DNA from 3 places in the Bradyrhizobium sp. Mp27 genome. Region 2 is predicted to be linked to each of the others. Evidence: predicted binding sites of a transcription regulator. Region 2 holds the regulator's gene; each other region holds the start of a gene.
What was found. The regulator LexA, encoded in region 2, represses DNA repair genes until DNA is damaged. The targets are predictions, from matches to a motif close to TGTTCNNNNTGTGTTCNG.
Positions count from the first base shown of each region.

Region 1: the regulator LexA is predicted to act here: its motif matches at 7,545-7,562, upstream of ruvC (crossover junction endodeoxyribonuclease RuvC).
Region 3: the regulator LexA is predicted to act here: its motif matches at 2,592-2,609, upstream of QJT78_RS10125 (putative DNA modification/repair radical SAM protein).

Region 1 is NZ_JASAUS010000008.1:6,345-16,389, reverse strand. Features, by position in the region: gene QJT78_RS07635 (molybdopterin cofactor-binding domain-containing protein) at 1-1,908, opposite strand, end outside; gene QJT78_RS07630 ((2Fe-2S)-binding protein) at 1,917-2,381, opposite strand; gene QJT78_RS07625 (methyl-accepting chemotaxis protein) at 3,124-4,548, opposite strand; gene QJT78_RS07620 (methyl-accepting chemotaxis protein) at 4,657-6,405, opposite strand; gene QJT78_RS07615 (YebC/PmpR family DNA-binding transcriptional regulator) at 6,609-7,355, shown strand; gene ruvC (crossover junction endodeoxyribonuclease RuvC) at 7,593-8,120, shown strand; gene ruvA (Holliday junction branch migration protein RuvA) at 8,263-8,880, shown strand; gene ruvB (Holliday junction branch migration DNA helicase RuvB) at 8,877-9,935, shown strand.
Region 2 is NZ_JASAUS010000033.1:56,316-66,360, forward strand. Features, by position in the region: gene QJT78_RS18805 (alpha-hydroxy acid oxidase) at 269-1,402, shown strand; gene QJT78_RS18810 (HAD family phosphatase) at 1,416-2,042, shown strand; gene QJT78_RS18815 (hypothetical protein) at 2,197-2,391, shown strand; gene glp (gephyrin-like molybdotransferase Glp) at 2,623-3,834, shown strand; gene lexA (transcriptional repressor LexA) at 4,011-4,712, shown strand; gene QJT78_RS18830 (hypothetical protein) at 4,920-5,135, shown strand; gene QJT78_RS18835 (hypothetical protein) at 5,328-5,762, shown strand; gene QJT78_RS18840 (hypothetical protein) at 5,740-6,000, opposite strand; gene QJT78_RS18845 (GAF domain-containing protein) at 5,987-6,928, shown strand; partial or broken gene QJT78_RS18850 (ComEC/Rec2 family competence protein) at 6,938-9,207, opposite strand; gene QJT78_RS18855 (DUF2171 domain-containing protein) at 9,303-9,536, opposite strand; gene QJT78_RS18860 (MFS transporter) at 9,925-10,045, shown strand, end outside.
Region 3 is NZ_JASAUS010000012.1:12,319-22,363, reverse strand. Features, by position in the region: gene QJT78_RS10140 (error-prone DNA polymerase) at 1-240, opposite strand, end outside; gene QJT78_RS10135 (DNA polymerase Y family protein) at 237-1,823, opposite strand; gene QJT78_RS10130 (DNA repair protein) at 1,726-2,526, opposite strand; gene QJT78_RS10125 (putative DNA modification/repair radical SAM protein) at 2,690-3,925, shown strand; gene QJT78_RS10120 (UdgX family uracil-DNA binding protein) at 3,925-5,367, shown strand; gene QJT78_RS10115 (inorganic phosphate transporter) at 5,476-7,104, shown strand; gene QJT78_RS10110 (M20 aminoacylase family protein) at 7,181-8,353, opposite strand; gene QJT78_RS10105 (GMC family oxidoreductase N-terminal domain-containing protein) at 8,565-10,045, shown strand, end outside.

The sequences.
Region 1 (10,045 bases), on a different contig from region 2:
CGCGGCGGTGAGGCCGAAGATCAGCCCGCCCTCGATCTGCGCCTTCACCGTGTCGGGGTTGACCGCGATGCCGGTATCCACCACCGAGGTGATGCGGCGCAGCGTGATCTCGCCGATGTCGTCGATCTCGGCTTCCACCACGGTTGCGATGAAGCTTGCAAAGGACGGCTGCACGCAGATGCCGCGGCCGACGCGCGGCGGCAGCTTCTGGCCCCAGCCGGATCTTTCGGCGACCTGGTTGAGCACCGCGAGCATGCGCGGATTCTTGGTCAGCATGGACTTCCGGAATTCGATCGGATCCTTGCCGGCCTTGCGCGCGAGCTCGTCCATCGCGCATTCGACCGCGAATACGTTGTTGTTCGGGCCGACGCCACGCCAGAAGCCGGTCGGCACCGCCGGTGGTTCGGCGCGGACATATTCGACATGGAAGTTGGCGAAGTCGTAGGGCGCATCCACCGCTGCGTCGATCGCGTCGATGTCGATGCCCTTCTGGAACGCCGGCGGCAGCCAGCGTGCCAGCACAGCGGAGCCCGCGACCTTGTACTTCCAGCCTGCGACCTTGCCGTCGACCAGCGATGCCGTGATCTGGTCGCGATAGACCGGGCGGTAGACGTCGTGCTGGATGTCCTCTTCGCGGGTCCACACCACCTTCACGGGATAGTCGACCTGCTTGGCGATCTTGACCGCCGCGACCACCATGTCCGGCTCGAGCTTGCGGCCGAAACCGCCGCCGAGCAAATGCTGGTTGACGATCACCTTGTCGACGGGAAGGCCGGCGGCCTTCGCTGCTTCCGACTGCACGCGGGTCATGATCTGCGTGCCGGTCCAGATCTCGCAGGCATCCGGCCTGACGTGGACGGTGGCGTTGATCGGCTCCATCGAGGCATGCGCGAGGAACGGCAACTCGTAGGCCGCCTCGAACCTGTCGCCGCTGGCAAGCGCCTTGGCGATGTCGCCGTCGGATTTTGCGACCGCGCCGTCCTTCTCGCTGGCCTTGCGCAGATCGTCCCAGATGTCCTTGGTGGAGATATTGGCGTTCGATCCCTCGTTCCACTCGATCTTGAGCGCTTCGAGACCTTTCTTCGCCGCCCACATGTGATCGCCGATCACGGCGACGGCGTCGTCGAGCACGACGATCTTGCGTACGCCGGCGACTTTCGTCGCGGCGCTGTCGTCGACCTTGCCGACCTTGCCGCCGAACACCGGGCAATTGGCGATCGCGGCGATCTTCATGCCGGGCAGGATCGCGTCAATGCCGTAGAGAGCCTTGCCGTTGACCTTGTCCGGCGTATCGAGCCGCTTCAGCGGCTGGCCGATCAGGACGAAATCCTTGGGATCCTTGATGGCGACGTCCTTCGGCGGCGTCTGGCTCTGGGCTGTGAGCGCGAGCGCGCCATAGCCGAGCTTGCGGCCGCTTGCGGCATGCGCGACCTCGCCCTTCGACGCCGTGCAGCTTCCGGGCTCGACGCCCCACTGGCTGGCCGCGGCCTGCACCAGCATCGCGCGGGCGGTGGCGCCGGCCTTGCGCAGCGGCAGCCACCAGGCGCGGATCGAGTTGGAATTGCCGGTGACCTGGAGACCGAAGGTCGGATTGCCGTAGAGCTTGTCGTTGGGCGGCGCGTGCTGGACCTCGACCTTGCTCCAGTCGGCATCTAACTCTTCGGCGATCACGGCCGAGATCGAGGTGTAGGTGCCCTGGCCCATCTCGACCTGCGGCATCATCAGGATCGTGCGGCCGGTCTCGTCGATGCGGATGAAGGCATTCGGGGCGAACTTGCCGTCGGTCACATCGCGTTGCACCGGCTCGTTGGGGGCGGCGCGCAGCGGCAGATGGAAGGCGAGCAGGACACCGGTGGCGAGACCGCCGGTCAGAAGCGCGCGGCGGGAGACGTTGTTGTGTGCATTCATGGCGGACCTCACGACTGCCGGCCGGAGGCCGCTTGCTTGATGGCCTCGCGGATGCGGACATAGGTGCCGCAGCGGCAGATGTTACCGGCCATCGCGGCGTCGATGTCGGAATCATCCGGGTGCGGTGTTGACGCCAGCAGTGCTGCCGCGGCCATGATCTGGCCCGACTGGCAATAGCCGCACTGGATCACTTCGGCATCGAGCCAGGCCTTCTGCACCTTCGCACCCGAGGGCGTGTTGCCGACGGCCTCGATGGTGGTGATGGCACGATTCGCGACCGCGCTGACCGGCAGCACGCAGGAGCGCACCGCCTTGCCGTCGATATGCACCGTGCAGGCGCCGCATTGCGCGATGCCGCAGCCGAACTTGGTGCCGGTCATGCCGAGGATGTCGCGCAGCACCCACAGCAGCGGCATTTCCGGCGGCGCGTCGAACGATTTGGTTTCGCCATTGATGGTGAGAGTTGTTGCCATAAGCATCCCCTTGCTCGCTTGATCGCTTGCGGCGATCTCGTCGGCGAATTCGTGCGCGACAATAATCATACTGATGCGAAACGATGAAGCGCCAGAATTTCCGGCGATGCATATTTGCGTTGCCGACGCGTCAGGCCATGACGTTCACGAATTTGTGCGGCGATCACTGCAACGGAATTGGGCTAATTGATATGACAACCGTCATGTTTTGACGCATTTTCGTCGCACGCATCGTTGATCGCCGCAGATGATCGTGCGAATGCGGAAATTCATGCGATGACGAAATTCGTGCGATTGGAAAAGCCGGGCCGTGGCACGTCCTTGCTCGCGGCCATCCTTCGAGACGCCCGCCTGCGGCGGGCCCTCAGGATGAGGACCGAGTGTGCGGCCGTCGTTTTGACGAGCACCGATGCCGCTTAGCCTCATCCTGAGGAGACCGCGAAGCGGTCGTCTCGAAGGACGAGGCGCGCGCTCAGGTCGTGCAAAATGCCATACGCGATAGCTCCACTTTGCGGGAGCGGGCTGCTGCGCTGGCAGATGCAGACTGACCCGGGTGAGGGGTTTGTCTGCACGTATGGGTGATTTCGGAATAGTAGTATTATTCGCCTGTTTTGCCCGACGCGTCAAACTGCGTCCTGGCCTGCCGGCGTAAGTCCTTGATTCCCCACGCCCTGGCTACTGTGCATGGGGTTGTTTTCCAGATTTTTGATTCAGGGACGCCAGGGCGGCGTCGCGGCGGTCGTCAGCTCTGCCGAAAACCCATCCGGAAGGCGCCCCAGTGCTTGCCGCGGATCACGATCGGCGAGGACAGGTCCTTCATCAGCACGAACTGTCCGCCGCCCATGTCGCGGCGATAGGTCTGGAGCAGGAACGGTTTTGTGTTGGCCGCGACCTTCTTCACCGCGCGGTCGCTGAACAGGCGGCGGTTGCGGCAGTTGGCATTGTTCCAGACGGGATCCTTGCCCTGCGGCAGGCGGTAGTTCGGGTTGTGGGTCGGCAGATAGCCGCCCTTGGCCCAGGCGACGCAGAACACGATGCGGGGATCTGACTTCTGGATCGGGTCCTGGATGGCGGGCAGCACGCGGTCGGTGAAGTCGACATAGTTGGTCTTGTATTGCCTGGGATCGGTGCCGGGGATTTCCCGGTAGTTCTCGTCCATGAGCTGGTCGAGCGTGATCTCGCCACGCTCGATTGCGGCCTCGAACTCGTCCGAGATCCGCTTTGCGGTCTCGACGACGGCGCGGATCAGCGGCGCATCAGATGTCTCCACACCGCTGTCGGCGATCATTGCGATCAGCGCTTCGGACGTGTCGAGCAGTCTTGTCACGCGCTGATCGGCGTTCTTGAGATCGCGCGAGGACAGGTCGACGCCCTTGGCGAGCTCGTTGAGCTCGCTGATGACCGTGTCGCAATGGCCGAGGTTGGAGGTGGCGGCGCGCGTGACGCTGTCGATCTCCGCTTCCACCGAGGCAAAACCCTGCTGGACCCGCGAGATGATGCCGGAGATCTGCTGGGCGCCTTCGCCGGCGGTCTTGGCGCGTTGCGAGGCGTCGCTGCTCTCGCCGATCAGGCCTTCGATCTGGCCGTCGAGATCGCGCACGGTGTCGGAGATCTGATGCGTGGCCGCACGGGTAGCCTCCGCGAGATTCTTGACTTCGCTTGCCACCACCGCAAAACCGCGGCCGGCATTGCCGGCGCGAGCCGCTTCGATGGTGGCATTGAGCGCGAGCAAATTGGTCTGCTTGGCGATCGCCTCGATCGAGCCGGACACTTTTGCCACCTGCGCCAACGCCGAGCCGACCGCGCTCAGGCGCGCCTCGATCCGCTCCACGGCCGCGACGAGCTCGGAGATGTGGCTGACCGCGGTGTCGACCGCGACGCGCGACTGCGCGATCTCGCCGACCGCCGCCGATGCGGTCGATTGCACCGCTTGTGAGGCATTGGCGATATCGTGATTGGCCGAGACCATCGTCTCGGCCGTCTCCTGGAGGTGATGGAACCGTTCGGACTGGTTCGCGACGCGGTTTGCGACTTCCTGGACGTTGCCGGCGATGTCAGCGAGCTCGACGCCGAGGCCGCCGATGCGGTCGGCGAGCTGGTCGATCAGACGTTCGGCAAGTGTCCGGTTGGAGCCGGTGTCCAGGACTGCAAATTGTGCGACGGACATGTTTTGAGAGTCCTCCAGTCAGAGCCGTTCGCCGGCTCTCCGCGGCATTCCCATTCCAATTCCAGCCTTAAAGGATGATTCGCGGCCGGCGTCTTGCCTGAGCGTGCACTACAGCTTGTAAGCCGTGCGGAATCCGCCCCAGTGCCGGCCCTGGACGCGGATCGGGACGTCGATCTCGCGCATCATCACGGTGTTGCCATTGCCCATGTCGCGGGCATAGCTCTGGACCAGGTACGAGCGCAGGTTGCGGGCGGCGGCGAGCCCCGCCGGATCGTTGAAGATCCGCCGGTTGCGGCTGTTGGCGGTGTTCCAGGCGGTGTCGCCCGGCCGCTGCGGATGCGAATAGATCTTGTTGTGCACCGGCAGGAAGCCGTTGCGGTCGACCATGGCGCAGAACGCCATGCGCGGCTCCTTGGCGAGAAAGGCTTCCTGGAATGGCGGCAGCGCGCGGTCGGCCCAGTCCAGATATTTCGTGCGGTATTGCTGCGGATTGGTGCCGGCGATCTCCGCATAATCGGTGTCGAAGAGGTCGTCGATCTTGATCTCGCCGCGTGCAACCGCCTGCTCGAAAATCCGGGTCAGCGCCGTGCCGGCTTCCATGGCGCGGGTGACGAACTCGGTATTCTCCTCGTGGATCGACCAGAGCCTGTCTTCGATCTTCTCGCTGAGATCGGCGTTGGGGCTGACGAACTGCGCGCGGGCGCCGGCCTTGGACTGCTCGATCACGCGCAGGCGGCAGGCGCCGACGCCTTCGAGCGTGCCGTCGATGACGGCCTGCGTGGCAAGCTTCGCCGCCTCCGCGCCGCCGATCAGCACGCCGTCCATCGCGATCTCGTAGACCTGCAACACGCCGCGCGCGGTTTCGAACTTGAGATGGCAGGGCAGCCGCTCGGTCTTGCGACGGTCGTCATGCTCGCTCTGGCGGAGCAGCACCGCACAGCGCGATTTCAGCTTCCGCGCGAAGGTGGTGACGGCCTTGCCGGCGCTGGCGACGTTCTCGCCGTGGGTCTCGGCCGCCTTGGTCGCGGCGTCGATCTCGGCCGCGCTCTCGCCGACCGAGATGATGAACTGCGACGCGCTGGCCGCGTTGCCGGAGACCTCGCTGGTGGTGGCATTCTGCTCGGCCACCGCGCCGTTGACGGTGTCGAACACCGGGCGGATCGCCTCGATCGCCTGCGCGATGCGGTGCACGGCGTCGGCCGAGCCGGCGGCGTCGCGCTGGAGCGCGTCGATCTTCCTGGCGATCTCCTCCGTCGCACCCTGGGTCTGCACCGCGAGCGCCTTCACTTCGGTGGCGACGACCGCAAAGCCCTTGCCGGCCGCACCCGCACGCGCGGCCTCGATGGTCGAGTTGAGTGCGAGCAGCGTCGTCTGCCGCGCGATCTGGGCGATCAGATTGACGACATTGCCGATGGCGGCGGAGGATTCGCGCAGGCGGTCGACATTGGCGCGGGCTTCCTGCGCCGCGGCGCTGGCTTCCTCGGCGAGCTTGCCAGCCTCGCGCACCTGCGCGCCGATGCCTTGCGCGGACTGGGTGAACTTGTCGGCGGCATGGGCAAAGGTGGAGGCGGTCGATTGCGCTGCATTGGTGCGGCCGGTGAGGGCGTCGGTGCGCTCGCGGATATCCGCGAGCGTTGCCGCGGTCGCCTCCGCGCCGCCGGCCACTGAATTGGCGGCGCGCTCGAGCTGGCGGATCATGGCGCCGAGCTCGAGTTCCAGCAGTTCCAGGATTTCCCGGGCGGAATCGCCTTCGGCCGACGGGGCAGGCGCGGGATCGACCGGCGACGGCGCGGCCTGTGGGGGTGCTACGGGCGCGGACAAGTCGGGCAGACGCTTCCGGAACAATGCGAACGCCATCAGGTCACTCTTGTCGGGGAACGGGCGGTTGCTATTTTCGCAAGCCGGAATGAAATCATGGTTAACGGTGCCTGACTCCTAGGCACGGGGCACTACGGTATTACCTTAAAGTCGTAGAGCCTCTTTCATTCCGGTGGGTTGGCGGCCTATAAGGCCGCGCTTCCCACGCTCACCTTTGGCGCACGATTCCTGACGAGACACGCATGGCCGGACATTCCCAATTCAAGAACATCATGCACCGCAAGGGGCGGCAGGATGCCCAGAAGTCGAAGCTGTTCGGCAAGCTGGCGCGGGAAATCACCGTGGCGGCCAAGCTCGGCACCCCCGACCCCAACATGAACCCGCGCCTGCGTGCCGCCATCATCGCGGCGCGCCAGGAGAACATGCCGAAGGACAATATCGAGCGCGCCGTCAAGAAGGCGCTCGGCAATGAGGGCGAGAACTATGACGAGATCCGCTACGAGGGTTACGGCCCCGGCGGTGTCGCCGTCATCGTCGAGGCGCTGACCGACAACCGCAACCGCGCCGCCTCCGACATCCGCTCCTTCTTCACCAAGTCGGGCGGCAATCTTGGCGAAACCGGCTCGGTCTCCTTCATGTTCGACCGCACCGGCATCATCGAATACGACCGCAGCGTCGCCTCCGACGACGCGGTGCTGGATGCCGCGATCGAGGCCGGCGCCGACGACGTCGTCTCGGGCGAAGGCGGACACGAGATCTACGCCTCGACCGAAGGCTATCGCGACGTCGCCAAGGCGCTGGAAGCCAAGTTCGGCGAGCCGCGCAAGGCCGCTCTGATCTGGAAGCCGCAGAATACGGTCGCGGTCGACGACGAGACCGGCGAGAAGCTCCTGAAGCTGATGGACCTGCTCAACGAGCACGACGACGTCCAGCACGTCTACGCCAATTTCGAGGTGTCGGACGCGCTGATGGCGAAGATGGGCGGCTGAGGTCGCCACCAGCCCCGGATTCCGCTGTCGTCGCCCGGCTTGACCGGGCGACCCAGTCTTCCAGAGATGTCTGAGCGAAACGGAGAAGCCGCGGCGTACTGGAAACCCGCTTTCGCGGGGCATGACCGCGTGTCTTGTGGTCGTCATCGCGGGCACCCAATCGCGACACCCCACTTCCCCTGTTACTTCCGTTCTGTTTCTGTTTCCCCCACCGCAGCCAGCCGCTATCACTGGCCCATGACTGCGCTCCCGATTCGTGGCCCCGTTCGCATCATCGGCATCGACCCCGGCCTGCGCCGCACCGGCTGGGGCGTGATCGAGGCCGAGGGCAATCGTTTGATCTACGTCGCCTGCGGCTCGGTGGAACCGCCGGACGATTTGCCGCTGGCGAGCCGGCTGCTCGCGATCCATGAGGGGCTTGCCGCCGTCCTGTCCGGTCACAAGCCGATGGAAGCCGCGGTCGAGCAGACCTTTGTGAACAAGGACGGCGTTGCGACGCTGAAGCTCGGCCAGGCCCGCGGCGTCGCCATGCTGGCGCCCGCGATGTTCGGCATTACCGTCGCCGAATACGCGCCGAACCAGGTCAAGAAGACGGTGGTCGGCGCCGGCCACGCCGACAAGCACCAGATCGCGATGATGCTGAAGATTTTGCTGCCGAAAGCCGAGCCGCCGTCCGCGGACGCCGCCGACGCGCTCGCCATCGCCATCACCCACGCTCATCACCGCCAGAGCACGGCACTCAGGCTGAAGGTGGTGGGGATATGATCGATCGTCACGCATCCCCGCCGTCATGCCCGGGCTTGTCCCGGGCATCCACGTTCTTCCTTGCCGACATCGAAGGCGTGGATGGCCGGGTCAAGCCCGGCCATGACGAGAGAGAAGTGCCTGCCGTAGCCGAGGTCCCGAGATGATCGGCAAGCTCAAGGGCCTGATCGATTCCTACGGCGAGGATTATGTCCTCCTCGATGTCGGCGGCGTCGGCTATCAGGTGCATTGCTCGGCGCGCACGCTGCAGCATCTGCCGGCGCCCGGCGAGGCCGCGGTGCTGTCGATCGAGACCTATGTCCGCGAGGACCAGATCAAACTGTTCGGCTTCCGCACCGATCAGGAGCGCGAATGGTTTCGCCTGCTCCAGACCGTGCAGGGCGTCGGCGCCAAGGTCGCGCTCGCCGTGCTCGGCACGCTGGCGCCTTCCGATCTCGCCAACGCCATCGCGCTGCGCGACAAGGCTGCGGTGGCGCGCACGCCTGGCGTCGGCCCCAAGGTTGCCGAGCGCATCGTCACCGAATTGAAGGACAAGGCGCCGGCCTTCGCCAATGTCGATCCCGCCGTCGTGCATCTCGCCGGCGCCGTCGACGACCAGCGCGCGCCGCGCCCGGTGGCAGATGCGATCTCGGCGCTCGTCAATCTCGGTTACGGCCAGCCGCAGGCCGCCGCGGCGATTGCATCGGCATCGCGGAGCGCGGGTGAGAATGCCGAGACCGCACAGCTCATCCGGCTCGGCCTCAAGGAGCTCGCGAAGTGAGCGACCCCAAGGCCAACCGCATGGTCTCGCCCGAGCGCCGCAGCGACGATGTCGGCGACACCGCGCTGCGTCCGCAATCGCTGTCCGACTTCGTCGGCCAGCAGCAGGCGCGCAAGAACCTCTCGATCTTCATCGAGGCAGCGCGCAAGCGTGGCGAGGCGCTGGATCACGTGCTGTTCGTAGGCCCCCCCGGCCTCGGCAAGACCACGCTGGCGCAGATCGTCGCCAAGGAGCTCGGCGTCGGCTTTCGCGCCACCTCGGGGCCCGTAATCGCCAAGGCCGGCGATCTCGCCGCGCTCCTCACCAACCTCGAAGAGCGCGACGTGCTCTTCATCGACGAGATCCATCGGCTCAGCCCGGCGGTGGAAGAGGTGCTTTATCCCGCGATGGAGGACTTTCAGCTCGACCTCATCATCGGCGAGGGCCCGGCGGCACGCTCGGTCAAGATCGAGCTGTCGAAATTCACGCTCGTCGGCGCCACCACGCGCGCGGGCCTCCTCACCAATCCCTTGCGCGACCGCTTCGGCATCCCGGTCCGCCTCAACTTCTATACGATCGAGGAGCTGGAAAGCATCGTCACCCGCGGCGCGCGCGTGCTCAATGTCGGCATGAGTGCCGACGGTGCCAACGAGATCGCGCGCCGCGCCCGCGGCACGCCGCGCATCGCCGGCCGCCTGTTGCGGCGCGTGCGCGATTTCGCCTCCGCCGCTGATGCCGCCTCGATCGACCGCAAGATCGCCGATCATGCGCTGAGCGCGCTTGAGGTCGACGCCGCCGGCCTTGACGCCATGGACCGCCGCTATCTCACGACCATCGCGCAGAACTATGGTGGCGGCCCGGTTGGCGTCGAGACGATGGCCGCCGCGCTGTCCGAGCCGCGCGATGCGATCGAGGACATCATCGAGCCTTATCTCATTCAGTGCGGCTATCTCCAGCGCACCCCGCGCGGCCGCCTGCTCACCTCGCACGCCTTCCGCCATCTCGGCATCGCCGAGCCCTCGCGCGATGCCGCGGCACAGTTCGGCCTGTTCGGCACCGACGAGAGCGACGACTGATTGCGTTGATGCAAGGTGCATCGGTTGTCATGAACTTCCGGTAACCTTTGTGCAAACGGTCTGCATGCAAATGCAGGCCGTCTGCACGAGCGGACCCCAATTCCGCTCCA
Region 2 (10,045 bases):
TTGGGAGGCGCCATGCAAATGGCGATCCAGCCCGCTGTTCACAATACCATTCTGGTTTCTTCAAGGCCGGGACGCCACGCCGGCGGGTACATCGTAAAAATCCCTTCGCCCGGGCCTAAACTTTTGGCAACGTTCCGAAACCGTTTCGCGCAACGCGGGAATCGGCCGGCCGGCCGACGCTTCTCAGCTATGCGATTTTAGGATGGTTTTGGAGGGCCGGACACGATACGCGATGACAATAACGCTTCAAATTCTCGGGAGGACAACAATGAACGACGCGCCCCGCATCCGGCCGGAAAGGAACGTCGAACTCGGCGCCAGCGCCGAGCCATTCCAGAACCTGCACGAATTCATCCGCAAGGCGCGCGCCAACCTCAACCAGAACGCCTGGGACTATATCGTCGGCGCCGCCGAGACCGAGACCACGATGCGCCGCAACCGCATGGCGCTCGACGAGATCGCCTTCCGGCCGCGCGTGCTGCGCGACGTCCGCGAGGTCGACGGCTCGGTCGAGCTGTTCGGGCGCAGGATGCGGCTGCCGGTGGTGCTGGCCCCTGTCGGCGCACTGGAGATCTTCGATCCGGATGGCGCGGCGAGCGTCGCCCGCGCCTGCGGCACCTTCGGCGCGGCGCACATGCTGAGCTCGGTGTCCGAGCCCGGCCTGGAGAAGACCGCCGAGGCCGCCCCTGACGCGCTGCGGCTCTATCAACTCTATGTGCGCGGCGACGACGATTTCGTCGCCGATGTCGTCAGCCGGAGCGAGAAGAACGCCTACGCCGCCTTCTGCCTGACCGTTGACACCGCCCATTACAGCCGTCGCGAACGTGACATTGCCAAGCGCTATGTTCGCGAGAGCCGCCTGCGCGCCACCGGCGGCGATTACCAGAAGGGCCTGGAGTGGCGGACCGTGAAGATGATCAAGGACAAGTTCAAGATTCCGCTCATCCTGAAAGGCATCGCCACCGCCGAGGACGCCCAGATCGCGGTCGATCACGGCGTCGAGTGGATCTACGTCTCCAACCATGGCGGCCGCCAGCTCGATCACGGCCGCGGCGCCATGCATGTGCTGCCCGAGATCGTCGAGGCCGTTAAGGGACGCGCCAAGATCATGGTCGACGGCGGCTTCTGCCGCGGCACCGACATCGTCAAGGCGATCGCGGCGGGCGCTGACATGGTCGGCATCGGCCGGCTGCAATGCTGGGCATTGGCCGCAGCCGGCGAGGCCGGCGTGAGGCGAATGCTAGAGCTGCTCGAGGACGAGGTGCTGCGCTGCCTCGGCCTCTTGGGCGCCACCTCGTTCGCCGAGGTCAACAAGTCCTGCCTGCACCAGGCGACCGCAACGAATGCGCCGAGCGTATTCAGCGCGTTCCCGCTGTTCGACCACGACCCCTATCGATATTGAGTGAAAGGATGCAATGAGCTCGCTCTCTCCCGGCAGCGCGGACGCGCTCCTGTTCGATCTCGGGCGCGTCGTGCTCGACATCGATTTCTCCAAGGCGATCGCCTGCCGGGCGGGACATGCCGGCTGCAAGCCGGAAGCCATCGTCGCGCGTTATGTGCGGGACAGCGAAACCTACCGGCTGCACGAGGTCAGCAAGATCAGCGACGAGGCCTATTTTGACTCGCTGCGCGTCTCGCTCGGGATCGGCATCTCGGACGCGCAGTTCCTGGAGGGCTGGAACGCGATCTTCGCCGGCGAGATGCCCGATATCGCGGAGCTCCTGCCGCGTGCGGCAAAGCAGTTGCCGCTCTACGCCTTCTCCAACACCAACCGGCCGCATGTGGACCACTTCTCGAAGGAATATGCCGGCCTGCTCGGCCATTTCCGCGAGTTGTATCTGTCGTCCAGCATCGGCCTGCGCAAACCGGATGTGGAGGCCTTCGACCATGTCGTGGCCGCGATCGGCGTGCCCGCCAACCGTATCGTGTTCTTCGACGATCTTGCCGAGAACATCGAAGGAGCGCGGTCGCGCGGCCTGACCACGGTCCACGTGACCTCGCCCCGCGACGTCGGGAACGACCTCAAGGCGCTCGGAATCTGATCTCTGGCCGGCAAGTCGAGGGCCGCGAATGGAACTATTTTGCCCGGGGACGAGGAACCAAAACCCTTTGTGCATTTTTATACGGAGTTCCCGGAACGATTGCCCCTCTCAGGACTCATGAGTCCGTTGGGAATTCTACATCGGGCTTATCGTCGTGTTGGGCAAAACCTACCTCACCAAGCAGGCCTCTCTGCTGATGAAATTCGCCAGGACCACATCGGATTCTGAGCTTTCCGCCAAGCTGATCAGCAAGGCCGCCGACCTGAAATCCCAGGCCGACCCGCTGCCTGACAAGGATCAGGGCCCCGCAGCGCCGGACGTCAGTCCGTACAAGCCGTCGGGGAGTTGACCGATGCTGGCCGTGGCTCTCGTCTTTCTCGTCCTCGCCATGGCCATCCTCGTACCGGTCTGTCTCGCCTTCTGGATCATGCCGCGGCGGACGTGATGCGCCCCCTTCATCGCAGAGCGGATGACGCAGGATAAATCATCCTGCGCGGCCACTGTTTTGCCTCTGCGCCTGCACTCGGCTAGAACTCTCGCCGCCGATTTGCCCGAACGGGCCCAGCAGGAGTTTTCACCCGTGGCCCTGATGCCGGTTTCCGACGCGCTCGCCGCGGTGCTGGCGGGCGCAGAGCCGCTGCCTGAAGAGATGATCGCGCTCGACGCAGCCTTCCACCGCGTGCTCGCGCGCGACGTCGCCGCGCGGCGCACGCAGCCGCCGCAGGCGATGTCGGCAATGGACGGCTATGCGGTGCGCGCGGTCGATGCGGCGAAGATCAACTCCCAGCTCACCCTGATCGGCGAGGTCGCGGCGGGCCGCCCGTTTGCGGGATCGGTCGGCGCCGGCGAGGCCGTGCGTATCTTCACCGGCGGTGTCGTTCCCGATGGCGCTGATGCGGTCGTGATCCAGGAGGACACGATCGCGGACAGCAAGCGCATCACCATCAAGGAAGCCGCCGTAACGGGGCGGCACATCCGCCCCGCCGGCGTCGACTTCTCGGAAGGCGACGTGCTGCTGCGCAAGGGAGCCCGGCTCTCCGAGCGCGACCTCGCGCTCGCCGCCGGCATGAATTACCCGCAACTGCCAGTCCGGCGACGCCCGAAGGTCGCGATCCTCGCGACCGGCGACGAGTTGGTGATGCCGGGCACCACGCCCGGTCCCGGCCAGATCGTCTATTCCAACGGCTACGCCCTGCACGCGCTCGCCCGCAGCGAGGGCGCCGATACCATCGACCTCGGCGTTGCCGCCGATACGCTTGAGGCCACCACGGCCGGCATCGGCCGCGCGCGGGAGAGTGGCGCCGACATCCTGATCACGACCGGCGGCGCCTCTGTCGGCGACCACGATCTGGTCCAGCAGGCGCTGAGGGACGAAGGTATCTCGATGGCGTTCTGGAAGATCGCGATGCGGCCAGGCAAGCCCATGATGAACGGGCGGCTCGGCGCGATGCGCGTGATCGGCCTGCCTGGCAATCCCGTGTCATCCTACGTTTGCGGCTTCCTGTTCATGGTGCCGTTGATTCGCGCGCTTTCGGGCCGTTCGATGATTCATCACCGCCGCGAACGCGCGGTGCTCGGCCGCGATGTCGGCGCCAACGACCAGCGCGAGGATTATCTGCGCGCGCGCCTCGAGCTGCGCGACGACGGCACGCTCCTCGCCCTTCCGGTCAATCACCAGGATTCCTCGCTGCTTGCGAATCTCGCTGCGGCACAGGCACTTCTCGTGCGCGCGCCATTCGCGCCGAAGGCTGAAGCCGGCACGCCTTGCGAGGTCTTGCGGCTGCCCGTCTGAGCGCTTCGTTCGCGTGCGTTCCGCGAACTTTGTCGCGTTCACGGTAAATTAAGCAGTTGCGGAACATGTATCGAACATATAGTGTCCGTTCATGATTTGTTTCGAGAATGTAGCGGCTTACTGCTGAATTCAGCGTCTCGGAATCGAACGACATCAACCGGGGGATTTTGGTCGAGATGTTAACGCGCAAACAATACGAGCTCCTGCGGTTCATCAGCGAACGGCTGAAGGAAAGCGGCGTGCCGCCCTCCTTCGATGAGATGAAGGACGCGCTCGACCTGCGGTCGAAATCGGGCATCCATCGCCTGATCACTGCGCTCGAGGAGCGCGGCTTCATCCGGCGCCTGCCCAACCGGGCCCGCGCCATCGAGGTGATCAAGCTGCCCGAGCTTCAGGCCGCTGCCGGCAGCCGCCGTGGCTTCACGCCGAGCGTCATCGAAGGCAATCTCGGCAAGGTCCGCACGACTTCGAGCCCGCCGGCGGACGAGGGCGAGCGCCCCGTCGCGGTCCCCGTGATGGGCCGCATCGCGGCCGGTACGCCGATCGAGGCCTTGCAGACCCGCAGCCACACCATCAGCGTACCGCCTGACATGCTCGGCTCGGGCGAACATTACGCGCTCGAAGTGCGCGGCGATTCCATGGTCGAGGCCGGCATTCTCGACGGCGACATGGCGCTGATCCAGCGCAACGAGAGCGCCGATACCGGCGATATCGTGGTGGCGCTGATCGACGACGAGGAAGCAACCCTGAAGCGCTTCCGCCGCCGCGGCGCCTCGATCGCGCTCGAGCCCGCCAATGCGGCCTATGAGGTCCGCATCCTGCCGCCCAACCGGGTGAAGATCCAGGGCAAGCTGATCGGGCTGTACCGGAAGTACTGATACCGGACGTGCCGGTATCCGTCATTTCGCGCCCCGCGCGCTTTCGATCGGCATCGCCGATCCGAGATTGGAGCGGACGATTGTCCGCTTCCGCTGGATAGTCTTTCTGGTTTCGCGCAGATTATCCGGCCCCTCCTCCAGCGGTAAATCCTCGGCACGCCGCACGAAGCAGCCCTGCTTCGCGGCCTTCAGGTTCGAGGAGAAGTCATGCGCCGGATCGTTCTGAGCACAGTTGCTGTGGCGCTGATCGCAGCATCAGCGTCGCAAGCCTTGGCCGCGCAAGCCTTGGCCGCGCAATCCCGGCCCCATGTCCGCAAGGACACCGCCGTAAGCGAGCAAGTCCGCAAGGCCCGCGACGCCGTCGACCGACCGTCGCGGCCGGCTTGGCAATATTCCGGCTGGTCGGCGCCTGCGGGGCGCTGACACGCGCCTGCAGAATGCAAAGGGGCGGCCTTTGTTCCTGGCGGTTTCGGGAAAGTTAATGTGATTGCGGCCTGCGGCGGCGAGCCGTAGATTTGCCTACAACCGGGCAGAACCTTTCCTATTTCCACTCTGATAGAGGCCTGCGCCTCGATTAAGAGACGTGGGTCGCTATCCCTGCATGAGGAGCACCCGATGTGTGACTACAGCCTGCATGCCGTCGCGTCGCGTCCCGCCGAAGTCGGCGAGACGATCGTCACGACAACCTTCCGCGGCACCTCGACGCGCGGCTTTGCCTCCGCAGCCGATCCGACCGTCGCGGTCTGCCTGCTCCCGGGAACGGAGCTCGCCTTCGCCGACAACGTCCGCTACGACAATCGCTGGATCTGGACGCGCACCGTCAATTCGCGCGTCGGCAAGTTCGGCAAGATCGATCCGCACATTCCCGATCGCCATCATGATGCGATCGAATTCCCCGACGGCAAATCCGTGCTGGTGACGCAGCTGGTCGAAGGCCAGCGCGCGACCGTGCTGCAACTACCGGTGACTCAGCCGCTCGGCGAGCGCGAGCACAAGCCGCAGATCATCACCGACAGCCGGCCGACCATCACCCGCCTGCCGATCGGCTGACATCGCCATTTCCGACCGGCAGGTCGGGCCAGGATTGAAAATCGCCATCGCCGGCCGAGGCCGGCGAGATGGTGGTGTTCGTGCCCCGCGAAACGCCATCGGGCGGACCACGCCGTTGCGCCTCCCACCGCACGAAGTTTGCGCTGCCCTGCCTGAATTTTGAACGTCCGTTCCGCAGCCAAATGGCCGATGCTTGGTGCGGCTTGAGACGGCGGACACGTTCGATGAAGACCTTCATTCGCGTCGTTGAACTCTGGGTGCCTGACCGCACGCGCATGCGGCTGGAATTCGGCGGCGGCCTCTACGGCGAAGGGTTGTCCGCGTTCAAGGCCGTGAGCGAAGATCTGCGCTTCGGATATGACGAGGGGCTTCCCGGCAAGGCCTGGGCCAGCGGCCACCCCGTGATCCTCACCAGATTTGCCGATTCCTATTTCAAACGGACCGATCAGGCCGTCGCCGCCGGGCTGACCTGCGGCGTGGCGGTGCCGGTGTTTTCAGGCGAATTCCTGCAAGCCGTCATGGTGCTGTTCTGCGGCGACGACGAGGCCCATGTCGGCGCGATCGAGCTCTGGCACAACGATGCCGAAACCTCCCACGAGATGGGGCTCGTCGACGGCTATTACGGCACCGCCGACATGTTCGAATTCAACTCCCGCCACACCAGATTTCCGCGTGGCTTCGGCCTGCCCGGCCGCATCTGGAAAGCCGGCCTGCCGCTGATCATCAAGGACCTACACGATGCCAGGAGTTTTCTGCGCTGGGAGGACGCCGCCAAAGTCGGAATCAATCTCGGCGTCGGCGTTCCCTACCGGACCGGCACCGATCAGACCTGGGTGCTGACATTCCTCTCCGCGCAGGCGACCCCGATTGCGCGACGCTTCGAGATCTGGATCCCGGACGAGGCCCGTTCGGCGCTGGTCTTCCGCGCCGGCGATTGCAGCGCGCAGACCGACCTCTCCGCACTCTATGCGACGAAATCCATCGCCAAAGGCGAAGGCAGCATCGGCGGGGCCTGGGCCACCGGCATGCCCGCGCTCAACGACGATCTCGCGCGTGACGTCTCGGTCGCAGCTTTGCAGGCCAGCGCCTCTGGACTGAGCCAGATGGTCGTCCTGCCGGTGATCGGCAACGCCAGGCTCGACGCCGTGCTGGCCTGGTATCTGTAACCCGTCCGCTCAATCCTCGGCCTGCAGGTCGGCTTCCGATGGCGTCGCGGTTGCGGGGAGCCGCCGCCTGCGGCGCAAGGCTCGCGCCGAAATCCGCCTCGCCGGCGGCGGCCGGGGACCACGGACGGTCTGCCCCCCTTGCCTTCGCCGCCTGAACCGCAAAGCCGTCGCCGCTTCGCGTCAGCGCCAGCGCGCCCTGCCTTGCGAGACGCTGACGGTCGACAACCATCGCCGCGCAATCCGGCGGCGCCGGCCGCGCCGTCACCACCAGCGCGGCACGGCTGCAATCGTCAGCCAGTGAATCGATGCGCAAGGCCAGCGCGACCAGGCGCCCGTCGGCGAGCGGCGTCACGCAGCCGGCTTCGTCGCACGACACGCCGGCGGCCAGTGAGGCACTGCCGGCATCGCGCGGATCGGCGTCGGCGGCGAGCCATTCCTTCAGAAGAAAACTGTCCTTGCTCGACCTGATGAGTTGCAGGCGCGACGCTCTGGCCGTCACCGGCGATCAGCACATCGGGCTGCCGCGCGCACAGTCCCCAGGGGATCGCGGCCAGCAACACCACCGCGCCGGCCCAGCGCAACGGCGTGCGCAACAAACCCATCACGATGATCCCCAAGCTTGCAGCGATCAGCGGTGCGATGCCGAAAGCCGAGATGCGGCCGACCGCGCCCGGCAAAGCGGCCACCCAGCGCGACACCGCAACCATCCAGTCGATGCCGATCCCCATCAGCCACCAGAACGGACCATCAAGTCCGAACGGCGCTGCAATCAAGCCCAGCAGGCCCGCGGGCATCACCAGAGCCGAAACCACCGGCATCGCCCCGAGGTTGGCGAGCACGCCGAACGGGGTGACGCGGTGGAAGTGGAAGGCGGCATAGGGCGTGGTCGCGAGCCCCGCGATCAGCGAGGCCAGGAACAGCATCGCGATTTCGCGTCCGCCCCACATTGCAATCCGCGCGGTCGCGGAATGATCGGGCGACGCAAACAGGTTCGGCATGCCGATCTGCACCAGCGCCACCAGTCCGAGCGTCGCGGCGAAGGACATTTGAAAACTCGGATGCACAAGTGCTTCCGGTGCGACCGCGAGCACGATCAGCGCGGCCACCGCCAGCGTGCGGAAGGTGATGGCACGGCGATCGACCATGACCGCGATCAACACCACCGCCGTCATGAAGAACGAGCGTTGCGTGGCGACCTCCGCACCCGACAGCAGTAGATAGAACGCGGCTGCGACCAGCGCGGCGGCCGCCGACCATTTCTTGATGGCAAAGCCGGCCGCCATTCCAGGGATCAGCGCCAGCAGCGCGCGCACCGCGAAGAAGACCACGCCGGCGACGACCGCCATGTGATAGCCGGAAATCGAGAGCACATGTCCGAGCCCCGAGATGAACATGGCGTCGTTGACGGGCGTGGTAATCGCATCGCGCCGGCCCGTGAGCAGCGCGGTCGCAATCGCCCGGTTGTCGCCCTCGAGCGTGGCGCGGATGCGCGCGTCGATCGCATCGCGCAGACCCTGCATGAAGGCGGCATAACGCAGCCGCAAGCCACCGGCATCCGGCGGCACCGACGCCGCAATCGTGCCCATCACGAAGCCGGAGGCGCCGATGCCCTGGAAGAACATGTCGCGCGAAAAATCATAGCTGCCGGGGCGCACCGGCGACAACGGCGGCAACAGCCGCGCCTTCAACTGCACGAAGCTGCCGACCTCGGGCGAAGTCCCCTTGCGCACGGAGAGGCGCACGCGTTCGAGCTTGACGTCGCTGCGCTGCGCCTCCATCGCGGTGACGCGCAGCACGAAACGGTCGGTGCGCTCACGGATGTCGCGGGTCTCGACGAAGCCCGACAGCGAGACGGAATAGAGCGGCTTTGCCAGCACCGTGTGCGCGATCCGCGCCGTCTTCCAGGTCGCCGTGGCAAGACCGGCCGCGACCGCCGCGATCATGATCGCCGGCGCAAACAACCGGCTCCGCCGCAACAGCACGGCGCCAAGCATGAGTGCGATGGCCGTCGCGGCAGCGCCCCACAGCACCGGTTCATGATCGGCGGCAAAGTAGAGCGCGATGCCGCCACCGAACGCGACCGGCACCCACGGCAACAATCGCCCGGCGCCGGCCTCGGCGCGCGCCCATTCGCGCAGGGTCTCGGCGAGCGACGTCCACAGGTCGAACCCTGCCGGCACGAGGCCGCCCGCGGAGGCAGCTCGGCCGACGGGCCAAGTCCCCGCGATCCAAGTCCCCGCGATCCCCTGGGACCGAACTGGCCGGCCCGGCTCCGCCATTCCCTGCACCTTACGATACGCGACAGGCCAAGAGGCTACCGGAACGTGCAGGCAGGCGAATAGCGGTACGGATCAGGAACGGAGTGAAGGTCCCCCTACTTTTCCTCTTCCATCGTCACGGCGACGTCCGCCTTGGCCGAGAGCCGAACCTTGTTGCCCTCGACACCGGCGACGAGGCCCTTGTCGATGAAGTGATGGTGGCCCTTGTGGCTGCCCTCGCCGCTGTCCTTCTTGGTCAGCTTGATGCGATGGCCCTCGACCTTGTCGACCGTGCCGATGTGGACGCCATCGGCGCCGATGACTTCCATATGCTCTGCGATGTTCTGCATGGTGAGATCCTTGTTGGGGACCCACACAACGCCTGAGAGGCCTTTCCGTTCGTTCGTGACAAAACCGCCCGGCGCGATGGGCGACCGTTCCATCTCGGGACGGGTCGCTCGGTTCAGGTCGATTGAGCCGAAAGTCTCATAAGACGCCAGCCCCGGCGGGATTACATTGCTTCTACGCCTCCCCGGCAGACGGGCAGGTCGTGATAGCTCGCGGTACCGAAGAGACCGCTGGAGCTCTTTCTCAGGTGGCTCAAGCGTCCCTGAGACCAGGCGTTGCGGACGCAACTCGCAATTCTCGCCTGTAGCGTTCGCGCACCAAGCGTACTCCACGAGCGAATGGGCGCTGAAAGGCGCCAGGAGTAGCGTTTGAATTTGATAGGAGCAGCACATGGCAGTTCAAGTACCGAGCGATTTTCGCCGCGTGATTGTTGCTGCATCGGTGGGAAACGTCATCGAATGGTATGATTTCTATATCTTTGGCAGCCTGGCCGCAGTTCTGTCGGTCAAGT
Region 3 (10,045 bases), on a different contig from region 2:
CGTACCGTCGATGAAGACGATGCGCGCGCCGATCAGCAATTTCGGCTTGTGCAGCACCTTGTCATTGTCGAGCTCCTTGTAGGCGCGCACCACGCCGGCGAGCGTGTTGTGGTCGGCAATGCCGATCACGGGAATGCCGAGGATGCTCGCCTGATGCACATAGGCGCGCGGATCCGAGCCGCCGCGCAGGAAGGAGAAATTGGTGGTGATGCCGATCTCGGCATAAGCGGGCGTGGTCATGCGAAGAGGCCGTGCACATACCAGTTGGGGGGAATGGGTTTGCCTTCGTCGTCGAACACCTCTCCTTCGTAAAGACCGTCGCGGAAGATCCAGAAGCGCAGGCCTTCGGCGTCCTCGATACGGAAATAATCCCGCGTCAATTGCTTGCCGTCCTGCCGCCACCATTCCATCGCGATACGTTCAGGCCCTTCCACCCGCACCACCGCATGCAGCGCGCGTCGCCAGGTGAATTGATGCGGCGGGCCGTCCGGCACGGTCGCGAACGGCACCTTGATCGGTTCCGGTCTGTCGAACAGCCGCAGGGGGCGCAGTGGCGGCTCGCTCTCGGCGCGCGCCGGCCATTCGGCCTGCATGGCCACAGCGAGATGGTGCTGGGCAGGCGCGGCCAGCACCGCACATTCCGGGATATGGGTGTCTTGCGGCAAATGCACGACGACGCGCTTTCCGCCGATGCGCGCGGCGATGCGGTCGATCAGCGCGGCGAGTTCGTCATTGTCGTGGACATGGGCGTCGAGATCGCGCTGCTCCTGCACCACGATCTCGGTGCGGCTTGCCGACAGCCGCACCATGTCGAAACCGAAGCCGGGATCCAGCGGATCGGCGAGCGCATCGAGGCGTTCACGAAACAGCCGGTCGATGACTTTGCTTTGCGTCACCGGCCGCCCGGTCTCGACCATGATCGCGCGCACCACGCCATCGGTGCGAAAGAAGGCGGCTTCCAAGCGCCGCGCGCCCTTGCCCTGCTTTTCCATGGACGCGATCAACGTATCGGCGAGCCGCGACAGCGTCATCGCGATCATGGTGTCGGTGGCGATCGGTTCGGCAAAGCGCTTCTCCACGATGTAATCCGGCAGCGGTTTGCGCGGATTGATCGGGGCATCGCCATGCCCCTGCGCATGCGCGAGCAGCGTCGAGAACCGCGCGCCGAACCGCGCCGTGATCTCATGCGGCTCGCGCGAGGCGACATCGCCGATGGTTTTCAGGCCGGCGCGGCGCAGACCAGTGGTGATGGCCTCGCCCGCACCGAGCGCGGATACCGGCAGCCGGCTGATCGCCGCCGCCTCCCCGCCATCGGCGACGATGGTGCCGGAGGCCTGCCGCGTCAGCGTGCGCGCACAGACCGAGGTGCCGGCGATCGCCGCGCTGACGGCAAAACCCTGACAGGCGAGCGCGCGGACGAAGGTCTGCAACAATGCAGCCTCGCCGCCGAACAGATGCGCGCAGCCGGTGATGTCCAGAAACAGCCCGTGCGGCGGATCGAGCGCCACCAGCGGCGTGAAGCGGTCGCACCAGTCGGCGACGTCGCTGAGCGTCTTCGCATCGGCCACGACATCGGCGTCGAACACTTTCAAGTCCGGACACATCGCCCGTGCATTGGCCAGGGGCTGGCCGATGTGCAAGCCGAGGCGCTCGGCGGCTTCATTGAGCGCATGGATCACCAGCGCATTGTTGTCCTTGATGACAACGATGCTCGGATCATTGGCCTTACCCAGCGCGCCGAAGAACCGCTGAATCCGATCGATGGGCAGGCGTGGCAGCCACAGGCTGAGGATACGCCGACGGTTCAGAGAACTGGCACTCATCACATTTCCATTCCATGATCCACCGGCCGCACGGGCCATGACGATTGCGCAACAGCTCCGCATCGAAGCGCGGCGCGCCCCAGGAGCTCCAAGGCGCCGCAGGCATTGAAGCCGGGCCCGGCGGCGAATGCGCCGCGCGCAGCATCCATCGCGTCTCCGCGGTCGAGGGCAGCGGCGGCGCCGCCATCCGCAACATCAGGCCGGTGACACCGGACGATTGCGCGGCCAGCGTCAGCTTGCGGCTCGCCACGAGATCGAATTGCCGCGTCTCACCCCAGAGCTCGAGCACGACGGCGCCAAGCGCGTCGCAGGCGAGCGCATCGGCCGAGGTCCGCAACGCGCTCTCGGCATCGGCGGCGCGCACCATCACCACGCGGCGCGGATCGAGACCGATCTCGGCAAGCCCGCTCATCGACAGCGCGCCGGTCTCGAGTTCCGAAAAATCCTGCCGCACCCACAGCAGCGGCCGGCGCCGCGAGACACGCCCCGCAAGTCCCATGACAAAACCCGTCGCGGCGGTTCCCTGCCGGCCCTCGCAAAACACCTCGTGGATCACCGCGCGCGCGAGCCCGCCCTTCAGCGCGCTGTCGACCTCGCCGTGGCCGAGCGCGACGCGATCGTGCTGATGCACGACCTCCGCCGTCTCGATGCGCTCGATCTGGCCGCGCAAGGTCGCAAGCGCGTTCATCCGTGCGCCGCTCATATACGCCGCTCCTTCAGAGGTGATTGCCGAGGTTCTCAAAAATAAGAACCTGCGGCTGGCTCATTTGTTCATGATATGTTCTAATATAAAGCTAACAGCGGCCGGGGAGTCAATCGAATTGGTGCTCATCCGGATTCGTAAGCTGAATCAAAGGGATTCCACGATGGACGTACAACGCAAGCTGGAGATTCTGGCTGATGCCGCCAAATACGACGCGTCGTGCGCCTCCAGCGGCACCGAGAAGCGGGATTCCAGCGACGGCAAGGGCATGGGCTCGACCGCGCCGGGCATGGGCATCTGCCATTCCTACGCGCCGGACGGACGCTGCATCTCGCTGCTCAAAGTGCTCCTGACCAATGCCTGCAATTACGACTGCCTTTATTGCGTCAACCGCGCCTCTTCCAACGTGCCGCGTGCCCGATTCACCATCGACGAGGTGGTCAAGCTCACGCTCGACTTCTACCGGCGCAATTACATCGAGGGCCTGTTTCTCTCCTCCGGCATCATCCGCAGTCCCGACTACACCATGGAGCAGGTGGTCAGCGTCGCGCGAAAGCTGCGCGAGGAGCATCACTTCCGCGGCTACATCCATCTCAAGACCATTCCCGAGGCCGACGACGCGCTGATCGCGGAAGCCGGCAAATATGCCGACCGTCTCTCCATCAACATCGAGATGCCCCAGGAGACGAGCCTGCAGCAATACGCACCGGAAAAGGATGTGCGCGCGATCCGCCGCACCATGGGCCGGCTGCGGCTGAAACTCGACGAGGCCGAGGAAAACCGCAGCACAAAGACGAAGGCGAGGCCGCAGCGTTTTGCACCGGCCGGACAGAGCACGCAGATGATCGTCGGCGCCGACGCGGCCTCCGATCACACCATCCTGCACACCAGTGCCAATCTCTACGGCTCATACCGGCTGCGGCGCGTCTACTACTCCGCCTTCAGCCCGATCCCCGATGCCAGCCACGCTTTGCCTCTGGTACAGCCGCCGCTGCTGCGCGAGCACCGGCTTTACCAGGCCGACTGGCTGATGCGGTTCTACGGTTTCGACGTTGCGGAGATCGTCGACGACAGCGCGATGCTGCCGCTCGACATCGATCCGAAGCTCGCCTGGGCGCTGCGCCATCGCGACCGCTTCCCGCTCGACGTCAACCGCGCCAGCCGCGAGGAGCTGTTGCGCGTGCCCGGCTTCGGCACCAAGGCGGTCGAACGCATCATCGCGACACGGCGCACCACCACGATCCGCCTCTCCGATCTCGCGCGGCTGCATGTGCCCCGCAACAAGGCGCTGCCTTTCATCGTCCTCAGCGATCACCGGCCCGCGCCGCAACGCCTCGACGAGGCGCGGCTGATCGAACGGTTCAAGCCGAAGGCGACACAACTGGGGTTTGGCTTCTGATGCAGTACATCACCCTCGACACCGAAACCGATTTCGACGGCTGGCGCAAAGCCGCGCGGTCGCTCGTGCTGCATCATGTGCAGCCAACCGATGTCATCTGGACCGTACAAGGCGGCGAAGCCGAGTTGTTCGCACCGCCCTCCCCGTCTCCGATACTTGAGGTGAATGATGGCACCTTCAATGTGTCGGCAAAATTCGTCGAGCTCGCCAAGGCCGCGATCCTGCATCGTGATCCCGAGCGCTTTGCGATCCTCTATCGCCTGCTCTGGCGATTGAAGGACAATCACGATCTCATCGAGGTCGCGACCGATCCCGATGTCGCGCAGGTCACGGCGATGGCACGAGCGGTTCATCGCGACGAGCACAAGATGCATGCCTTCGTGCGCTTCCGCGAGATCGGACGCGAGCGCGCAGCGCATTACGTCGCCTGGTTCGAGCCGGAGCATCACATCGTCGAGCTTGCCGCGCCGTTCTTCGCCAAGCGCTTCGCCGACATGCCCTGGTCGATCCTGACACCCGATCTGTGTGCGCATTGGGATGGCCACGCGCTCTCGTTCACGTCGGGCGTGAGCAAGAGCGAAGCACCCGGCGAAGACCGGCTGGAGGAAACCTGGCGGCGCTACTACGCCAGCATCTTCAATCCGGCGCGGCTGAAGGTGAAGGCAATGCAGACGGAGATGCCAAAGAAATACTGGAGGAACCTGCCCGAGGCGTCGATCATTAAGCCCTTGATCGAGGACGCCGAGCGCATGACCGGCGCCATGATCGCCAATGCCGCAACCGATCCGCACAAGCCCCAGAAGCGGCCGGAGGCTCCGATGCCACGCAAGCTGGCTGCCGACGATCTCGAAGCGCTCCGCGAGGAGGCCGCGCACTGCCGCGCCTGCCCGCTCTACAAGGACGCGACGCAGACCGTGTTCGGCGAGGGCCCGAAAGATGCGACCATCATGCTGGTCGGCGAGCAGCCCGGCGACAAGGAAGACCTCGCCGGCCATCCGTTCGTCGGCCCGGCCGGCCAGATGCTCGATCGGGCGCTTCAGGAAGCCGGCGTCGACCGCAACAAGGTCTACGTCACCAACGCGGTCAAGCACTTCAAATTCGTGCCGCGCGGAAAGATCCGTCTGCACCAGAAGCCGGCAACGCCGGAGATCCGGGCGTGCCGGCAATGGTACGAGCGGGAAGTTTCGGCAATCCAGCCCGAGCTCATCGTGGCGATGGGCGCCACTGCCGCGCAAAGCGTGTTGGGCAAGATCACCCCGATCGGCAAGACCCGTGGCCGGCTCATAGATCTGCCCGAGGGACGCAAGGCACTGGTGACGGTGCACCCGTCCTATCTGCTGCGACTCCCCGATCCGGAAGCCAAAGTGCTGGAATATCAGCGCTTTGTCGAAGACCTGAAGATTGCCGCCGGCTTGCAGAAGAAAGCCCCGCGCGCCGCCTAAATACTGGCAAATACTGGAGGGAAAGCGACTTTACGACGCAGTTGTCATCCAGCCTTCAAATCCATCGCGGACAATAGCCCCTTCAAATTAGTTAAGGGGCGTCCAAAAATGACAGATGTTGCATTCGACCGTGCGGTAGGCGATCCGACGCCTGTCCAGCCGGCATCCAGGCCCAATCTCGACAAGGGTTTTAACCCGCTCACGATGATCTTGTTCTTCGGCATCCTTGCCGCAGGCCTGCTGTTCGTCGCCTACAGCATCTATGTCGACGTCAACGCGACCGGCACGAAGGTGACGACCTTCCTGCCCTACATTCTCCTGTTCGTCGCGCTGCTGATCGCGCTCGGCTTCGAATTCGTCAACGGCTTCCACGACACCGCCAACGCGGTGGCGACCGTGATCTACACCCATTCGCTGCCGGCCGAATTCGCGGTAATGTGGTCGGGCTTCTTCAACTTCCTCGGCGTGCTGCTCTCCTCCGGCGCGGTCGCCTTCGGCATCGTCTCGCTGCTGCCGGTCGAGCTGATCCTCCAGGTCGGCTCCAGCGCCGGCTTCGCGATGGTGTTCGCACTGCTGATCGCCGCGATCATCTGGAACCTCGGTACCTGGTATTTCGGCCTGCCCGCCTCCTCCTCGCACACGCTGATCGGCTCGATCATCGGCGTCGGCATTGCCAACGCCGTGATGCGCGGCCGCGACGGCACCTCGGGCGTCGACTGGAGCAAGGCCACCGAGATCGGCTACGCGCTCCTGCTGTCGCCGCTGTTCGGCTTCATCTGCGCCGCCGTGCTGCTGCTGCTGCTCAAGTTCATCGTGCGCAACCCCGCCCTGTACGCCGCGCCCGAAGGCAACAAGGCGCCGCCGCTCTGGATCCGCGGCCTGCTGATCGCAACCTGCACCGGCGTCAGCTTCGCCCACGGCTCGAACGACGGCCAGAAGGGCATGGGCCTGATCATGCTGATCCTGATCGGCACCGTGCCGACGGCCTACGCGCTCAACCGCGCGCTGCCGGAGAGCCAGGTCGCCCAGTTCCAGAAGGTCTCGGAGGCCGCCTCCAAGGTGATCGCGGCCAAGGGCGCTGGTCACTCGATCATCGGCGATCCCCGTCCTGCGGTGACGCAGTACATCACCTCGCACCACATCAGCGAAGGCACCTACCCCTCGCTGTCGGTGCTGGTGAAGGATGTCGGCGACCAGGTCGCGAAATACGGCTCGCTCAACAAGGTACCGGCGGAAGTGGTCGGCAACACCCGTAACGACATGTACCTGACCTCGGAAGCGATCCGCTTCCTGATGAAGGACAAGGAAAACGACCTCAACAAGGAAGAGGTCGCAACCTTGAACGCCTACAAGGGCGGGCTCGATAGCGCCACCAAGTTCATCCCGACCTGGGTGAAGGTGGCGGTCGCGATCGCGCTCGGTCTCGGCACCATGGTCGGCTGGAAGCGCATCGTCGTCACGGTCGGTGAGAAGATCGGCAAGACCCATCTCACCTACGCGCAGGGCGCCTCGGCCGAGCTCGTCGCCGCCGCCACGATCGGCGCCGCCGACGTGTTCGGCCTGCCGGTCTCGACCACACACGTGCTGTCGTCGGGTGTCGCCGGCACCATGGCCGCGAACGGCTCGGGCCTGCAGATGGCGACCATCCGCAATCTGCTGATGGCCTGGGTGCTGACGCTGCCCTGCGCGATCGCGCTGTCGGCCACGCTGTATGTGATCTTCTCGCGGATCTTCTAAAGCCGATCACGCGCCTCAAAGACAAAGGGCCCGTGCGATGCACGGGCCCTTTTCGTTTGTGCTTCGGGGTTCGGCGTTAAGACGCCGCGAGCGACTCCTCGACCAGCTTGACCCAATAGGACGTGCCGAACACGATCGCCTCGTCGTTGAAATTGTAGGCGGGGTGATGCAGGCCGGCGCTGTCGCCGTTGCCGCAGAAGATGAACGCGCCGGGCCGCGCTTCCAGCATGTAGGCGAAATCCTCGCCGCCCATCAGCGGCGGCATCTCGTGCACATTGGCCTCGCCGGCAACGTTCCTGGCGATGCGCCGCGCCACCTCGGTCTCCGCGGCGTGGTTGTTCACGACAGGGTAGTTGCGCTTGTAGTGCAGGTCGATCTTGGCGCCGGTGATCTGTGCGACGCCCGCCACCACTTCGTGCACGCGCTTCTCGACCAGCTTGCGCACCTCCGGCGATAACGTGCGGATGGTGCCCCTCAGCGTCGCAGTCTGCGGAATGACGTTACGGGCGTTGCCGGCGTGGAATTCGCAGATCGAGATCACGGCCGATTCCAGGGGATCGACGCTGCGGGCGACGATCGACTGCAGCGCGGTGATCAACTGCGCGCCGACCAGCACGGAATCGACGCATTTGTGCGGACGCGCGGCGTGGCCGCCGAGGCCCTCGATCATGATGTCGACCTCGTCGGTCGCCGCCATGATCGGGCCCGGCCGGATCGCGAACGAGCCGATCGGAATGCCCGGGCCGTTGTGCATGCCGTAGACCTGCTCGATGCCGAAACGCTCCATCAGGCCGTCCTTGACCATGGCTGCGCCGCCGGCGCCGCCCTCCTCGGCCGGCTGGAAGATCACCACAGCATCGCCGGCGAAGTTACGGGTCTCGGCGAGGTAGCGGGCCGCACCGAGCAGCATCGCGGTGTGGCCGTCATGGCCACAGGCGTGCATCTTGCCCGGAGTCTTGGAGGCGTAAGGCAGGTTGGTCTGCTCGTCGACGGGCAGCGCGTCCATGTCGGCACGCATGCCGATCACCTTGAGCCCCTCGCCGGCCGGCTTGCTGCCCTTGATCACGCCGACCACGCCGGTCTGCCCGAGGCCAGTCACGACCTCGTCGCAGCCGAACTCGCGCAGCCGGTCCGCAACGAATGCTGCAGTGCGGTGGACGTCGTACAGCAGCTCCGGATGCTGGTGGATGTCCCGGCGCCAGGCCTGAATATCGGGTTGGAGGTCGGCGACGCGGTTCACGATGGGCATGGAAGGTCTCAAGCCTTGTTGGGAATACAGGACTGTTTACCATGCAAGCACCAGTCCACCTAACTCCCGCGGATCGAGGGTCCCCTGTGCTCTCGACATGGCCGGGCCTGCCACCAGCTTGTCTTGGCCATCCACGTCTGACTATTAGGACGGAAAGCGCGTGGATGCCCCGGACAAGCCCGGGCATGACGCCTGTTTGGGTGGAAGCAGAATGCCGAGGCGCCTCGAAGGTGAGTTTGACTACATTGTCGTCGGGGCCGGCACCGCCGGCTGCGTCATTGCCAACCGCCTCTCGGCCGTATCAGGGAACCGCGTCCTCATCCTCGAAGCCGGCGGCGACGACAACTGGATCTGGTTCCACATTCCGGTCGGCTATCTCTTCGCGATCGGCAATCCGCGCTCGGACTGGATGTTCAAGACCGAGGCCGAGCCGGGCCTGAACGGCCGCTCGCTGGCCTATCCCCGCGGCAAGGTGATCGGCGGCTCTTCGGCGATCAACGCCATGATCTCGATGCGCGGACAGGCCGCCGATTACGACCACTGGCGCCAGCTCGGCATGACCGGCTGGGGCTATGACGACGTGCTGCCGCTGTTCAAGCGGCTCGAGGATCATTTCCTCGGCGCGAGCGAACATCACGGCACCGGCGGCGGCTGGCGCATCGAGGCGCCGCGGCTGTCGTGGGCTGTTCTCGACGCCGTCGGCGACGCCGCCGAGGAGATGGGCATCAAGCGTATTCCGGATTTCAACACCGGTGACAACGAAGGCACCAGCTATTTCCACGTCAACCAGAAGCGCGGCCGGCGCTGGTCGTCGGCGCGCGGCTTCCTCAAGCCGGCGCTGAACCGTCCCAACCTGCGGCTCGAGAAGAACGTGCTGGTCGACCGTCTCATCATCGAGCAGGGCCGCGCCGTCGGCGTGCGCTTCATCCAGAACGGCGAGATCATCGAGGCGCGCGCCAAGCGCGAAGTGATCCTCTCGGCAGGCTCCATAGGCTCGGTGCAGGTGCTGCATCGCTCCGGCATCGGCCCCGCCGACTGGCTGTCGCCGCTCGGCATCGACATCGTGATGGACAAGCCCGGAATCGGCCGCAACCTTCAGGACCATCTCCAGCAGCGCGCGATCTACAAGGTCGAGGGCGTGCGCACGCTGAACGAGACCTACTACAATTTGTTCCGCCGTGGCCTGATGGGACTCGACTACGCCTTCCGCCGCCGCGGACCGCTGACCATGGCGCCGTCGCAGCTCGGCATCTTCACGCGCTCCGACGCGACGCGCGCACGCGCCAACATCCAGTTCCACGTGCAGCCGTTGTCCCTCGACAAGTTCGGCGATCCCCTGCACCGCTTCCCCGCGATCACGGTGAGCGCCTGCAATCTGCAGCCGACCTCGCGCGGCACGGTGCGGCTGCGCTCGGCGAGCCCGGACGAGAAGCCGATCATCGCGCCGAACTATCTGTCGACCGACGACGATCGCCAGGTCGGCGCCGACGCCATCCGCACCACCCGCCGCCTGATGCAGCAGAAGGCGCTCGCCAAATATCGCCCGAGCGAATATCTGCCCGGTCCCACCGTCGGCGATGACGATGCCTCGCTCGCCAAGGCCGCCGGCGACATCGGCACCACCATCTTCCATCCCGTCGGCACCGCGAAGATGGGCGCCGCGAATGATCCGATGGCGGTGGTGGACGAGCG